DNA from 4 places in the Agrobacterium sp. 6Ca8 genome. Region 4 is predicted to be linked to each of the others. Evidence: riboswitches for the same ligand, from Rfam matches in the RefSeq annotation. Region 4 holds a riboswitch; each other region holds the start of a gene.

Region 1 (3,760 bases), on a different replicon from region 4:
ATGCGGCTCCTGCGCCAATGCGCGGGCAATGTGCAGGCGCTGGCGTTCGCCGCCGGAAAGGTGATGCCAGTTTCGCTCGGCCTTGTCCGCCATATCGACATTTCCGAGCGCTGCATCGACGATGGCATCGTCCTTTGGCGACCATGCGGAAAGCGGGCCGAGATAGGGCGTGCGCCCCAGTTCCACGGCCTGTCGCGCGCTGATGCGCTCGGTGGTTTCGGCCTGCTGCTCCACAAAGGCCAGCCTGCGGGCAAGTTCGCGCCGCCCGAATGTGGCAAGCCGTTCCTCACCAAGCATGACATGACCCCGACGCGGCATGCGAATGCCGGCCAGCATGGAAAGCAACGTGCTTTTGCCCGAGCCGTTCGGCCCGATGATACCCAGAAACTCGCCCGGGGCGACCTCCAGCGAAACACCGCGCACGATGTCGAGATTGCCGGCATGGAAATGCAGATCGTGGGCGGATAATTTCATGACCGGCCTCTCTTCTGCCCGAGAATAAAGGCGAAGGCGGGCGCGCCGACCAGCGCAGTAATCACGCCGATCGGCAGCACCTGCCCCGGAATGACGGTGCGCGAGAGAATATCTGCGATGATCATGAAAATTGCACCGGTCAGCGCCGTCACCGGCAGCAACATGCCGTGGCGAACGCCAACGAAGATGCGCGCCGCATGCGGGATGACGAGACCGACGAAGCCGATAGAACCGACCAGCGACACCATGACTGCCGTCATGACCGCCGAAACCGAGATCAGCACCGCATATACCCGGCGCACTGGAATACCGAGCGAAGCTGCTGCCTGACCGCCGAAAGCGAAAGCATCAAGCGCGCGTGCGTACCAGAGGCACACCCCAAGACCCGCAATACTGACCGGCAAAGCCAGCCAGACATCCGGCCAGCGCACGCCCGAAAGATTACCCAGCAGCCAGAACATGATGCCGCGCGCCTGTTCGGCATTGGCGGATTTGGTGACGATGAACGACGTCATGGCGTTGAACAGTTGCGAACCGGCGACCCCCGCCAGGATGATGGCGCTGTTGCCGTGCCCTGCCCGCACCGCCAGAAGGCTGACAAGCGAAAAAGCCACAAAAGCTCCGATAAGGGCGCCGGCCGGCATCGTCAGGAACCCCGCCCCGAAGCCCAGAAGCGCCACGGCCACGGCCCCGGTTGAGGCGCCTGCGGAAATACCGAGGATATAGGGATCGGCGAGCGGGTTGCGCAGGAGTGATTGAAGCACCGCACCGGCCAGCGCCAGCGAGGCGCCACAGCACGCGGCAACGACGGCGCGGCTGAGGCGGTAGCTCCAGACGATGCCCTCATCCAGCGGCTCCAGCGGATAACCCGCATGGAAGACACGATTGGCAATGGTTTTTGCCACGACGTCGAACGGAATGGCAGTCTCGCCGATGGCCGCACCGGCCATCAGCGCGACGAGCAGCAGGGCGAGTGCGGCAAAAGCCAGACCCGCCCTGCCAAGATTGACGGAAAGACCGTTCACTTGGCGAGACCGGCTGTGGAAATCGCCTCGGCCAGCGTTTCAATGCCTTCGATCGTGCGGATGGTCGGGTTCATCGCCTGCGCGTCCATTTCGAAGACATGGGCCGCCTTGACGGCGGGCATGATGCTGGCAACCGGATCGGTAGCAAGGAACTTGAGCTTGACGGCGACGTCATCGGCGGGGAAACGCCGGCGGTCCATCTTGCCGGCAACGATCACGGACGGATTGGCCTTGGCGATGGTTTCCCAGCCAACAGTCGGCCATTCCTCATCGCTTTCGATAACGTTCTTCAGTCCGAGCGCGGACATGATGTAACCCGGCGCACCATTGCGGCCCGCCACGTAAGGATCGATATCCAGCTCGGCGCTGGAGAACCAGAATACTGCTGAAATCTTGCCATTCGCCGAAGCGATCTTGGCGCGGGCGGCTTCCTCACGCTTTTTCAGGTCGGCAACGACTTCCTCGCCGCGATCCTGCACGTTGAAAATTTTAGCAAGGTCGCGGACCTCCTGGTAGATCAGGTCCATGGTGAAAACGGACTTGCGCACGCCGTCGCCGCCGCCGGAATTGTCCTTGCCCATGCAATCGGCAGGGGAGGTATAAACGGGAATACCGAGTTCGGCGAATTGCTCCGGTGTTCCGACAACGCCTTCGGGACCGATCTGCCACTGGAACTGCGTCGTCACGAGGTCCGGCCTCTTGCCAACCACCGCCTCGAAGCTCGGATCATTGTCGGCAAGCCGCTCCACCTTGGCATTGGCGTCTTCGTAACCCTTCAGAACCGGGCCGATCCACAGCGCCGTGCCTACCACCTTGTCGGCCACGCCGAGCAGATAGAGAACCTCGGTCGTGCTCTGGCCGACCGATACTGTGCGGGCGGGCGCCTGCTTGAAGGTGATTTCGTGGCCGCAGCTATTGATCGTCAGCGGATAGGTGGTTTCGGCAGCCTGAGCGGCACCGGCGGGCAAGGCCGCTAATGCGACAGCCAGAAGACCGGCGGAAACCGGCAGGCGTTTGAAATGAAACATATGTTCTCCAGTCTAAATAAAGTGGCGTGATCCGCAGGCCGCGCGTCAAAACGCGTAGTGACAGAGCGACAACAAGTGTGGAGATGGAGAACGGGACTCTAAATACGTTTCCGCGGACGGAAAGGTCATAATCAGCTCCTCTTCCGGGCATCCCCGCCCGTAACGATGGTCAATATTATGACGGCAGGTCTCCTGGCTCGCGAATATGCGCCGTTCATCTGCCTTCCCGCACCTTGAAGGGTGCAGTGGCATGACGCTTTTCAGGCGTCACGAGGATGAGCGGCAATCCGCTTACAGTTGCGGGGGCAGCCACGGCATTGGGCGATAGAAATCACCCGCACCATGTTCCCTATTAATCCCTTTGCCCTTCGGCTTCAGGAACCGTCACTTTCTGACATAAGGGGCAAGCGCCGGGGCGTCAATTGCGATAGTGCTGCAGCTCAGCACAAAGACGGACCCGCCAACGCGAAAATTTTTGTAGCGCCGGAAGGCGCCGGTTGCGGCGCGTCTTTGGACATGGTGGTAAGGCTTTCAATCACCACCAGCCCGGATTGCGCAATAAAATCAATAAAGAGATTGTTGTCGCTGATGGTGTCGAGCCGCACCAGCTCATCGTCAAGATCGGTAAAATGCCGCCTCACAAGCGCAATCGCATCCATGTCCGCACCCGCAACGACCGGACCGATAATGTGGCCCCGCCCCGCCGCACGGCGCAGCGCAAAAGCGGTAAGACGGTCCGCCTCAAACACACCGTAACCCGCATTCTGCGTCAAAAGTCGCTGTAAAACGTTCCGGCGCGAAACGCCAAAAGCCGACCGGTCTAGTTCCACAACATCAGTCAGATGACCTGCGGATAACGGCTCTATTCGTTGTTTTCTGCCGGGCGGCGGTATCTCGAAAAGGCAATTCGCCCTTCCCCGGAACAGATATACTTTTTCCGCATCGCCGGCAAAACCCAACCTTGAAAACAACCGCCGCGACGCTCCCGTCGCGTTCAACCGCAGGGAGACCGTGGGGAATTTCGCGACAAGTTTCTGCACCAGCCATGGTGCTACGCCCTGCCCCTGCAAACGGGGCGAAACAATGACCATGCCGAGCGTCGCAAACCCCTGATCATAGGGAAAGAGCATCGCGGTTGCGACAACACGGTCGATCTCATCGAGCGCAGCGAGACCCACGCCGCATTGCCGCAGAAAACACCATTCATTCGCGTGATATCGCCATCCGACGGCC
Region 2 (3,760 bases), on a different replicon from region 4:
GGTTTCTGGAGTGAGGCCAGCAAGACGTGGGTCGAGGATGACTATCAGGTCGGCAGCGCAACGGGCAACCTGGCCTGGGCGGCACTTGCGCTTCTCACTGCCAGTGAACGATTAAGCAATCCGTCCTATGTGCAGGCAGCGACCAAACTCATGCGCTGGATCGATGCGCATACGGCGGGCGTCCGCGATATCGGCTACACAGGTGGCACATTCGGTCATGAGCCTGCACCGGCAAAACTCGAGTGGAAATCGACGGAACATAATCTCGATGTATATGCCGTTGCGGGTTGGCTCGCCGAAATTGAGGGAGCGCGCGCCTGGCAGGCGATGCGGGATAATACACGCAAATTTCTTGATGCGATGTGGAATGAGCAGCAGGGACGGTTTTACGTCGGCAGCCAACCTGGAAGCGACACACCCAACTCGAGCCAGTCCGGAATAGATTCCGAGCTCTGGCCCATTCTCGCCGTGCCGGAGTTTCGGGGCCGCAGTGGGCGTGTTCTGCATTGGGTTGATCGGCATTATGCGGTTGCGGGAGGTTTTGATTTTAACGACGATCGGGATGGCGTGTGGCTGGAAGGTACGGCCCAGGCCGCGCTGGCATTTCAGCAGGTCGGCGATGCCGACCGGGCCGAGGCGCTGCTTGCCACCATTGCCGCACAAATATCTCCCGATAACCTGATCTACGCGACAGTCGGGGACGAACTGACGACCGGGCTGATGATCGGGCCGACCTCGACATTTGCCGACTTCAAATATTTCAGGTTGCCGCATGTCGGGGCTACTGCCTGGGCAATCCTTGCAGCGAAAGGCTGGAACCCTTTTCTTAGAAAAAGCGGTTGTATTCGTTTTTGTGAGGGATAATCGTTCGTCTCGGCGGCAGCAGGAGGATATTGCTCCAGGCCGTTGCGCCGGAGATTGAAAACTGGGACGCATGACGCTGCTGAAAGCGGCGAAAAGCGTAAAACCGCAACGTTGACTGCCGACTAGCAGTTCCAGTGATTCAAGCCTGACAGTACGATTAACGAAGCCGAATACCGCCCACTGCCAGACCTGTCAGATGCCCGGTGCGGATCGGAACTTCCTGTGCACCTTCAACTACATGGGGCGGTTCGAAGGCCCGAGCACAAATTCGGCGGTGCTGTTGCGGATACGCGCCCGTGATGTTATCGGCCCGCAATTTAAGGGTGCTTGCCTTCGCTCATTCGTTATTTAATTCAAACGCCGATCCCTTTATTAGCGCTGCGCCGGCACAGTAGGGCATGTCCGAATAGCATCCCAACCTCCGGCGAGGCCGCTTCAATTAAACGCCTGCGGCAGGCGAAATCATGCGCGCCTTCTAGCTGCCCCAATTGCCTCCTGAACTGTCGATCGACGTACTGGCTCTTCTGGAGCGACTAAGTCTGGCGGAACGCGCTCTGGGCGCCTGGACGGTATCACCAGGCTGCTCCCGCGCTAGGAACTATTCGTGGTGTGGTCTGATCCTTTCAACTGCGTGGAGCGAGACGTTTGCCACGGCCAGGTCCGCGTATGTGAGAATCGCCTGACAACGCCGAATGCAACCTACTCGGTCGGAACCGGCGATGGAAACGCAGACTTAAGGACATAAAGATATCGTTATATGAAGTTGACCGATGGCGTAGCTTACAATATGGTCGTCACGCCTAAGGTTCCCCAGTCGTTGCACGCAACGTGCCGGGGCTAAGAGGGAAGTCGGTGCTCCGTGTCATGCGGAAAAGCCGACGCTGCCCCCGCAACTGTAAGCGGCGAGCTGAAGTCCAACATGTCACTGGTTTACCCCGGGAAGACGGACGGAAGTGATGATCCGTGAGCCAGGAGACCTGCCTTTGGTGAAATAACGTCCACGGGCGGGGTGTCCCAGTGTGCCGTAGCAACGGTTGCATTGTCGCGGCCTGTCTTGCTATGCGTCCGCAGACCCATGCCCCCAACTTTATAGGGGCACAACATGTCTCAGACCTGCATTTTTACAATCACGAGCGTACCCTTCGATGAGGACTATCGTCCTTCAGAACATACGCGCATCACCACCAATTTTGCCAATCTGGCCAGGGGCGAAAAGCGGCAGGAAAACCTGCGCAATGTCATGCGCATGATCGACAGCCGCTTCAACGCCCTCGCTCACTGGGATAATCCCAAATCGGACCGATACTCGGTCGAGTTGGAGATCATTTCGGTCGATATGAGCTTCGATGTCGCAGGTGAAAAATTTCCCCTCATCGAGATACTGAAGACGACGATCATCGATCACAAAACCAGTGAACGTATCGACGGCATTGTGGGGAATAACTTCTCCTCCTATGTGCGGGACTACGATTTCAGTATTGTGCTGCCGGAGCATAACAAGAGCGTTCCTGCCTTCAGCATTCCGGCCGACTTCGGCGATCTGCATGGAAACCTGTTCAAGTCTTTTCTGCGGTCGGATGCCTACCGCTCGCACTTTCGCAAGCCGCCGGTCATTTGCATCAGCGCCTCGACCAGCAAGACCTATTACCGGACCGAAAATCATCACCCCGTGATGGGCGTCGAATACCGGCAGAATGGGTTCTCGTCCACCGACCAGTATTTCGGGAAAATGGGATTGCAGGTTCGCTACTTCATGCCTGCAGGCAGCGTTGCGCCGTTGGCGTTCTATTTTGTTGGGGACTTGCTGGGCGACTACTCCAATATTGAGCTAATCGGCGTCATCAGCACGATGGAAACGTTTCAGAGAATTTATCGCCCCGAAATCTACAATGCGAACGCAGCAGCCGGGACATTTTACCAGCCCAACCTGAAGCACCAGGACTATTCGCTGACCCGGGTCATTTACGATCGCGACGAACGAAATCGCTTGGCGGTGGATCAGGGTAAGTTCACCGAAAAACACTTCATCAAGCCATACCGCGCCGTCCTTGAGCAACTGTTTGCTCACCGCCCCGCCTGAGCATCACTTATAAGAGGTCCCACCGTGAAGAAACTTCTCCCCACATCGACCGCTGGCAGCCTGCCGAAACCCTCCTGGCTTGCGCAGCCCGAAAAACTGTGGTCGCCCTGGAAGCTGGAGGGCGAGGAATTACTGGAAGGCAAGAGAGATGCCCTGCGCCTTTCACTGGACGATCAGCAACAGGCCGGCATCGACATCGTCAGTGATGGCGAGCAAACACGCCAACATTTCGTCACGACTTTCATCGAGCACCTCGACGGGGTCGATTTTGCAAAACGCGAGACAGTCAGAATTCGCGATCGCTACGATGCGAGTGTCCCGACAGTCGTCGGCGCCGTGTCTCGCCAGAAGTCCGTGTTCGTCGAAGACGCCAAGTTTTTGCGCCAGCAGACCAAACAACCCATCAAATGGGCGTTGCCGGGTCCGATGACGATGATCGATACTCTCTTTGATGGCCATTATAAGAGCCGTGAAAAGCTTGCCTGGGAATTTGCCGGGATACTCAACGAGGAAGCAAAGGAATTGGAGGCTGCCGGCGTCGATATCATCCAGTTCGACGAACCTGCGTTCAACGTTTTCTTTGACGATGTGAATGACTGGGGTGTCGCCACTTTGGACAGGGCGATTGAAGGGCTGAAGTGCGAGACCGCCGTCCATATCTGCTACGGTTACGGCATAAAGGCCAATACGGATTGGAAAAAGACACTCGGGTCAGAATGGCGGCAGTATGAGGAAACTCTCCCCAGGCTGCAGAAATCCGGCATCGGTATGATCTCCCTCGAATGCCACAATTCTCATGTCCCAATGGATCTTCTG
Region 3 (3,760 bases), 1.3 Mb from region 4:
AAGCGCTGCGCAAGCGCGCGATGCCCAACAGCGTGCTGACCGGCGAAGCGAACCTGCTGGTCTTCCCGAACCTCGATGCCGCAAACATCACGCTCGGCGTCACCCGCACGCTGACGGAGGGCCTGCATGTCGGCCCCATCCTGCTTGGCACGGCACTTCCCGCCCATATCCTGTCGCCCAGCGTCACCTCGCGCGGCGTTGTCAACATGGCGGCCTTTGCCGTCGTGCAGGCATCGCACCCTTCGGTGTGATGAAGGCGTATTAACGCAGTTTTGAACATGCTGTTGCCGCATTGCGGCAACAGCTTATGTTATCTTCCTGAAACACGGATTTCCCGAAGCATAACACCCTCGCCACCGGCCGGGGACATCGAACGGATCGCACCATTGACCCGGCGCCGCAGCATTATCGGCCTCCTGCTTCCCCTTGTTTTCATCGCCCCGGCCGCTGCTTTCGCGGATCAGGTCTGCGATACGCTTTATGCGCAGCTGCGCGAACCTCCGCGTGTCATCGGCAACACCGCCGAGGTACGGCGTTACGCCAATGCGCTCACCCGCCAGAACATCGAGATCCGCAGGATCAGGAACGATCTGCGCCGTTACGGCTGTTCATCCGCAAGCGTCACCGTTTATGGCAGCCCGAATGCCGAACTCTGCGCGGAGATCAGCGACGCGATGGCCGATGCGCAGAGCGAACGCGATGCCATCATCCGTGACCGCGACTATGCCATGGCGGCCCAGGGCAGCGATGATGGCGACATCAGACGCCAGCGCATTCTCGCCGCACTCGACGCCAATGGCTGCAGCGCCATTCCGGAAACAGAAGCGCACCAGCCGACGGCACCCGATGTGACACGTTACCCCGACGCCTTCGGCGAACAGAGCAATCCGCCAGGACAGGCAGGGCTTTCGCCATACCCCAATGCCGCTGCTGAAGGCGGGCTCAGGACGCTGTGCGTGCGCACCTGCGACGGCTCGTTCTTCCCCATCGCTTCCAATGCCTCGCCGCTCGATTTCCGTGCGCAGGCCGAACAATGCCAGAAAATGTGTCCGGGTACGCAGACGGAGCTTTATTTCCACTCCATGACGGAGCAGGAAACGGCTGACATGGTCTCGGCTGAAACAGGAAAGCCCTACAAGGACCTGCCGACCGCCTTTGCCTATCGAAATGCCTCAACGAAAGCCCCAGGCTGCGCCTGCAACATGGCCGCCTATCACGAGGAGATGAAGCAGCAGGAGGCTGCGCGGCCGGAAGCTGAGAAACCCTATTCCAGCATCACGACCATTCCATCACCGCAAGGTGACACCCCCAAAAAACCCACCGAACTGCAGCAGGCCGCAAAGCCGCCGGAACAACCGGTTCCGGAACGCGACTATGACCCGAACAACAGCAAGGTCCGCGTCATCGGCCCTAAATTCCTGCCCGACCAGACAGGCCGGATCGACCTGAAGAACCCGGCGCTGAAGGGCATTCAGCCGCAGCAATAGCTCCCATCAGGCACACGGTATGGAGTTGGCAACGCTCTGTCTCACTCACAAGACGGTCGCGTCTTCTCTTTACCGTCCACCCCAGCGATTGCGAAACACCAGCTCCTCCAGCGGCACGCGCTGGCGCCACCCCTTCACCGCCAGTTCCGGCTCGGTATAAAGTGTATCGACGCGGCCGAGGCATAGCCAGGCGACGATCTCGATGTGGTCGGGAATCTCCAGAATGGTACGAATGTCGCTATCGTGGAAAATGCTGACCCAGCCGACGCCGATGCCTTCGGCGCGCGCTGCAAGCCAGAGGTTCTGGATGGCGCAGACGGTGGAATAGACATCGGTGCGCGGATTGTGGGTGCGGCCCAGCACCACCTTGCCGCCACGCGTCGGATCGCAGGTGACGCAGATGCTGAGCGGCGCCTTGCGGATGCCCTCAAGCTTGAGGCTGCGGTAAAGCGCCTGCTGCTCCCCCTCGAACATCGCCGCCGCCTCGCCATTGGCGCGGCTGAAGGCAACCCAGGCTGCCTGCCTGACCGCACCGTCAGTGACGAGCGTGAAATTCCACGGCTGCATGAAACCGACTGATGGCGCGGAATGCGCCGCCTTCAGCAAGCGCTCGACCACATCTTCCGGCAATGGATCCGGAAGGAACTGGTCGCGCACATCACGGCGGGTTTCGATGGCACGGTAGATCGCCTCTCGCTCTCCCTCGGAAAACGGGTAGGCGGGCGAAAGCGCGTGATCGAATGCATCGGCGTCGAGCGAACTGGTCGCGAGTGGATCGGTCGGCATCGTCTATCCCCAACAATGCTGGCGCGCCGCCACGAAAACCGGCTCCGGTTTTCACCTGCACGACGCGCTGCTGCAACAACCTGCCGCCGTCCACGCGGTCTGGTCTATCCTGTCAGGCCGGTCTTCTGACTCGGCTTCGTCCGCCCACTTTCGCCTTCCCGAATGGATTCAGTGGCATCAAGAAAAAGGGCATCCGCCTCACAGCGCTGGGCACGTTCCGGTCTTGCACCGGATTCCCGATTCTCCCGCCCTAAAGGGCAGGCACCTGACGAAGAAGCTTATGAGCAACAAAGATTGCAAATACAAGTATCTTGCGCAGCGATGCGGCAATGTGACCGTGGCCACCTCACCTGCGTATTGCGGCCTTCAGCCGCCGCGCAGACGCGCGCCGGCTGAAGCACTCCCTACCGCATCACCCAACGGGAAAATACCGCACATAAGCGAACTCATCCCCGTCCGGTGACCAGTTGGGCGAATTCATCGTTCCCTGCCCGCCGAAAAGGTCAAACAGCGTTTCGGCATTGCCGCCATCCATATCCATCAGCCGCACGCGCACGTTGAGGTCGCGCGGATGGTCGAAGACTTCGGCGTCGTAGGAGACGAAGACGACTTTGTCACCGCTGGGGGACGGATGCGGGAACCAGTCGCCATAGGCGCTGTCGGTGATACGCTCGACGGCCGAGCCATCCACCCGCACGCGCCAGATCTGCATCTGGCCGGTGCGGCTGGAGTTGAAATAGATCCATTCTCCATCCGGCGAATAATCCGGCCCGTCATTGCGGCCCTCACCATGGGTAAGGCGTGTCTCAACGCCGCTGTCTATGTCCATGGAATAAATATCGAAAACCTGATCGCGAATGCCGCAATAGGCGAAACCTTTCCCGTCCGGCGACCAGCCGTGCCAGTAGGACGGAAGGTTCTTAGTCATCAGACGCGGCGTTCCGCCCGTCGAAGGCAGCAGATAGATGGCACTCTTGCCGAACTCCACCTTGTCGGAAATGGCATAAAGCGAACCGTCAGGCGAAATGCCGTGGTCATTGTTGCAGATTGTCGCAAAGCCGGTATCGACCTTTTCCGGCGAAGGGTCGCCGGCAAGTGACAGGCGATAAAGCAGACCGTCGCAGTTCAGAAGCAGGTATTTCCCGTCCGGCGACCAGTTCGGAGCCTCGAACAGCTCCGGCGTCTGCCAGACCACCCGCATCTGCCGAGTGCGGGTGTTGAAGATTTCGATGGAACTGCGCATGCTGCCTCCCGGGCCTGTCGATCGTCTGGCGTGGAGCGTTGAATGGCACAAACATTCCGTTTGCATCCGCCACCGCCGTGATTATGATCCTATTGCCGCAGGCACCGCCCTGCAAATTCAAATAGGAAAAAACAGCAGCGTGCCGGCACCGCCCGCACCCCTGCCCGTTTCTCCCAGATCCGAGGTTCCGCGATGAACACCATCGCCGATCACGGCATCCGCTTCGGTCGGATCGCCGCAATGC
Region 4 (3,760 bases):
AACCCATCGACCGTCATTGGTGGTCCTTCGATGCCGTCAGGGTCGGCAACGGTTTTTCCAAGCATCTGGTATCCGCCGCAGAGACCGAGAACATAACCGCCGCGGCGCACATGTGCCTTGATGTCGATGTCGAGGCCTGCATTTTTCAGCACGGCGAGATCAGCTATGGTGGATTTCGAACCGCAGAGCAGAACCAGCCGGCAATCGGCGGGAATGGTCTCGCCCTGCCGCACTCGGATCAGCTCCACATCCGGCTCCATGTCGAGCGGATCCAGATCGTCGAAATTGGAAATATGCGGCAGGATTGGCACGGCAATGCGGATTTTCGCGCCGGGCTTTTGTTGTGCCGGGCCGGTAAGCCCAAGGGCGTCCTCCGCTGGCAATTTCGCAGCATCGGAAAAATGCGGCAATAGCCCGATGGACGCCCAGCCGGTCTTTTCCGCGATCATCCGCATGCCGTCTGAAAACAGCGTAGGGTCACCGCGAAAGCGGTTCACGATGAAGCCCTCTATCATCGCGGCATCATCGCGTTCGAGAACGGTTTTTGTGCCCACGAGGCTGGCGATGACCCCGCCCCGGTCGATATCGCCGATCAGGATCACGGGAGCATCTGCGGCGCGGGCAAAACCCATATTGGCGATGTCGTTAGCGCGGAGGTTGATTTCGGAAGCACTTCCCGCCCCTTCCACCAGCACCAGATCGGCCTGTTGTTTCAGGTGCTCGAAGCTCTCCAGCACATGCGGCATCAGCCCGGCTTTCATGTGCTGATAATCGGCTGCCTTGGCATTGCCGACAATTTTGCCCTGTACGACGACCTGTGCGCCGGTTTCGCTCTGCGGCTTTAAAAGCACCGGGTTCATGTGAACCGACAGCGGAACGCCTGCTGCCCGCGCCTGCAGCGCCTGCGCGCGACCGATCTCGCCGCCATCGGCAGTGACCGCCGCATTGTTCGACATGTTCTGCGGCTTGAACGGCATGACGGACAGGCCACGCCTGACGAAGGCGCGGGCAAGGCCAGCCACCATCAGCGATTTGCCGACATCCGAGCCGGTTCCCTGAAACATCAGCACACGTGCAGTCATGTCAGTATTCTATCCCGGCCTGCGCCTTTACGCCCGCCTTGAAGTGATGTTTGACGAGGGTCATTTCCGTCACCATGTCGGCAGCGTCGATCAACGGTTGTTTGGCGTTGCGGCCGGTAACGATGACATGCAGATCGGATCTACGGTTGGAAAGCGTTTCGACGACCTCTTCCAGCGGCAGGTAATCATAGCGGAGCGCAATGTTCAGTTCGTCGAGAACCAGCAATCCGATCGTCTCGTCAGCCATCAGTGCTTTCGCTTCCTCCCAGGCCTTTGTAGCCGCCGCGACATCGCGCTTGAGGTCCTGCGTGTCCCAGGTAAACCCCTCGCCCATGGTGCGCCATTCCACCCTGTCGCCGAACAAAGTCAGGGCCTGCTGTTCACCCGTCGACCATGCGCCCTTGATGAATTGGACGACGCCGACCCGCCGCCCGGTGCCGAGCATGCGCAAAGCAAGGCCGAAAGCGGCCGTGGATTTGCCTTTACCAGGGCCGGTATTGATCATCAGCAGACCTTTTTCGATGGTCTTTTCCGCGACTTCGGCATCCTGAACCGTCTTGCGGTTGACCATTTTCTGCCGGTGGCGTTCGGCTTCGCTGTCGCTGATATCGCGTGTCATCGCGTTTTCCTTCTCGTCCAGCGGCGCGGGACCGTATGCCCCCACCATTCGGAGCGGCGACTATACTCAATTTGCCGCACCCGGCAATCGACAAGCCGGCAGCATTGACCGTCACGCCCGTTCAGCCTAAGGGTAAGGCACTGACGGTCTTTTCCCGGCAACGGGAAAAGCTAAGAGGGAACACGGTTCCACCCCATAACGGGTCATTCCGTGGCTGCCCCCGCAACTGTAAGCGGTAAGCCCGCACTATGAAGCCACTGGACCATAAAATTGGCCCGGGAAGGTGGTGCAGGGTGTTTTAAAGCCGCAAGCCAGGAGACCTGCCGTTTCAGGAAAAAACGTCTCCCGGGCGGGGTGCTCCGGTCAGCCGGTCGAATTGATTTGCAGCCGCGCTTTTCAGTGCGCTGTTTTCGACATCCGCACCCCGATGAGTTTAAAGGCGCGGAAAGCGGAACGGTTTGGATATTACCACAACATCTTCTTGTGCGGACGGGACAATGGAAGCCAACACAGCTTCCGGCGTGGTCGTTTTTGTCTGCCGAAGCTGTCGCGACGACACCGATCCCAATGCGGAGCCGCGCCCCGGCACCATCCTTGCGGAAGCTGCCATCGCAAAAGCGCGTGAATCCGGCATCGATGTTCGCTCCGTCAATTGCCTTGCCAATTGCAAACGCGGCCTCAGTGCCGTGCTGCGCGGTGCCGATGGCTGGTCCTATGTATTCGGCGGGCTGACGCCCAACGATGCGGAAGACCTGCTCACGGGCGCGCAAATGCTGGCCGCCTCCGCAGATGGCCTGATGCCTTGGCGCGGCCGCCCCGACACATTGAAGCGCTGCATGGTGGCGCGCATTCCCCCATTCGATTTTACCGAGGAGAGATCATGAGCACCCTTCTGGACCGCGTTCCCTGCACCATCGTCACCGGCTTTCTGGGGGCTGGAAAAACCACGCTGCTGCGCGGTCTCCTAGAAAAGCTTGATGGCAAGCGGCTTGCCATCATCGTCAACGAATTCGGTGATATCGGCATCGATGGGGATATCCTCAAGGGATGCGGCATTGAGAGCTGCCCGGAGGAAAACATCGTCGAGCTGGCCAATGGCTGCATCTGCTGCACGGTGGCGGATGATTTCCAGCCGGCCATCGAGCAGATTCTGAGCCGCCAGCCGAAGGTGGAGCATATCCTCATCGAGACCTCCGGCCTTGCCCTGCCCAAGCCGCTGGTGCAGGCATTTCAATGGCCGGCCATCAAGAGCCGCGTGACGGTTGACGCTGTGGTTGCCGTGGTGGATGGCGCTGCCCTTGCCGAGGGTCAGGTGGCGCATGACATGGAAGCCCTTGCCGCCCAGCGCGCAAATGACGAAGCCCTCGATCACGACGATCCGGTCGAAGAGGTTTTCGAGGACCAGATCGCCTGTGCCGATCTTATCGTGCTGACCAAGGCGGATCTGCTCGATAGCGCCGGTCTGGAAAAGGCGAAGGCTCATATTCTCGAGCATTTGCCGCGGGCCGCAAAGATCGTCGTCGCCTCGAATGGCGTCATCGATCCGGCCGTGCTGATCGGCCTCGGTCTTGCGGTTGAAGAGGATATCGAAAACCGCCGCACCCATCACGATGGTGAACTTGACCACGAACATGACGATTTCGACAGCTTCGTCATCGACCTGCCGGCCGTGACCGATCCGGAAGCGCTGGCGGCTCGTATCGCCGAGACAGCGGCTGCGGAAAATGTTCTGCGCATCAAAGGTTTCGTCGAAGTATCCACCAAGCCGATGCGCCTGCAGGTGCAGGCAGTCGGTAGCCGCGTCAACCATTATTATGACCGTCCCTGGGCGGCCGGTGAAGAGCGCCGCAGCCGCCTCGTCGTCATAGGCGAAAAGGGCCTCAACCGCGAAAAGATCGAACAGATGTTGGCCGCCTGATAGAAATGCACATTCTCGCCACCACATCTTCGTCTCTGGACGACCTGATCGAGCCGGTTGATCTCAACCAGCCGCGATCGGATGTGGTGATGCTGTCTTTTTCGGCAAGCGATCTTGCCGGGCTGGAACAGGCATGGCGGC

Evidence for each region. Region 4 has a riboswitch for cobalamin ahead of ACZ5A6_RS12520 (DUF1636 family protein). Riboswitches for the same ligand answer to the same signal wherever they lie in the genome.
Region 1: another riboswitch for cobalamin. It lies ahead of ACZ5A6_RS16665 (ABC transporter substrate-binding protein); the one in region 4 lies ahead of ACZ5A6_RS12520 (DUF1636 family protein).
Region 2: another riboswitch for cobalamin. It lies ahead of ACZ5A6_RS26220 (DUF1852 domain-containing protein); the one in region 4 lies ahead of ACZ5A6_RS12520 (DUF1636 family protein).
Region 3: another riboswitch for cobalamin. It lies ahead of bluB (5,6-dimethylbenzimidazole synthase); the one in region 4 lies ahead of ACZ5A6_RS12520 (DUF1636 family protein).

Annotation. Positions count from the first base shown of each region.
Region 1 covers NZ_AP026434.1:525,588-529,347, reverse strand. The annotation lists gene ACZ5A6_RS16675 (ABC transporter ATP-binding protein) at 1-474, opposite strand, end outside; gene ACZ5A6_RS16670 (FecCD family ABC transporter permease) at 471-1,499, opposite strand; gene ACZ5A6_RS16665 (ABC transporter substrate-binding protein) at 1,496-2,527, opposite strand; cobalamin riboswitch at 2,693-2,928, opposite strand; gene ACZ5A6_RS16660 (GNAT family N-acetyltransferase) at 2,968-3,760, opposite strand, start outside.
Region 2 covers NZ_AP026435.1:530,028-533,787, forward strand. The annotation lists gene ACZ5A6_RS26210 (hypothetical protein) at 1-864, shown strand, start outside; partial or broken gene ACZ5A6_RS26215 (Fic family protein) at 1,308-1,456, shown strand; cobalamin riboswitch at 1,651-1,863, shown strand; gene ACZ5A6_RS26220 (DUF1852 domain-containing protein) at 1,967-2,944, shown strand; gene ACZ5A6_RS26225 (methionine synthase) at 2,969-3,760, shown strand, end outside.
Region 3 covers NZ_AP026433.1:1,316,192-1,319,951, forward strand. The annotation lists gene ACZ5A6_RS06535 (NADP-dependent malic enzyme) at 1-251, shown strand, start outside; gene ACZ5A6_RS06540 (DUF2865 domain-containing protein) at 387-1,487, shown strand; gene bluB (5,6-dimethylbenzimidazole synthase) at 1,557-2,273, opposite strand; cobalamin riboswitch at 2,372-2,557, opposite strand; gene ACZ5A6_RS06550 (TolB family protein) at 2,686-3,516, opposite strand; gene ACZ5A6_RS06555 (glyoxalase superfamily protein) at 3,709-3,760, shown strand, end outside.
Region 4 covers NZ_AP026433.1:2,569,269-2,573,028, reverse strand. The annotation lists gene ACZ5A6_RS12530 (cobyric acid synthase) at 1-1,082, opposite strand, end outside; gene cobO (cob(I)yrinic acid a,c-diamide adenosyltransferase) at 1,084-1,701, opposite strand; cobalamin riboswitch at 1,829-2,043, shown strand; gene ACZ5A6_RS12520 (DUF1636 family protein) at 2,199-2,585, shown strand; gene cobW (cobalamin biosynthesis protein CobW) at 2,582-3,619, shown strand; gene cobN (cobaltochelatase subunit CobN) at 3,625-3,760, shown strand, end outside.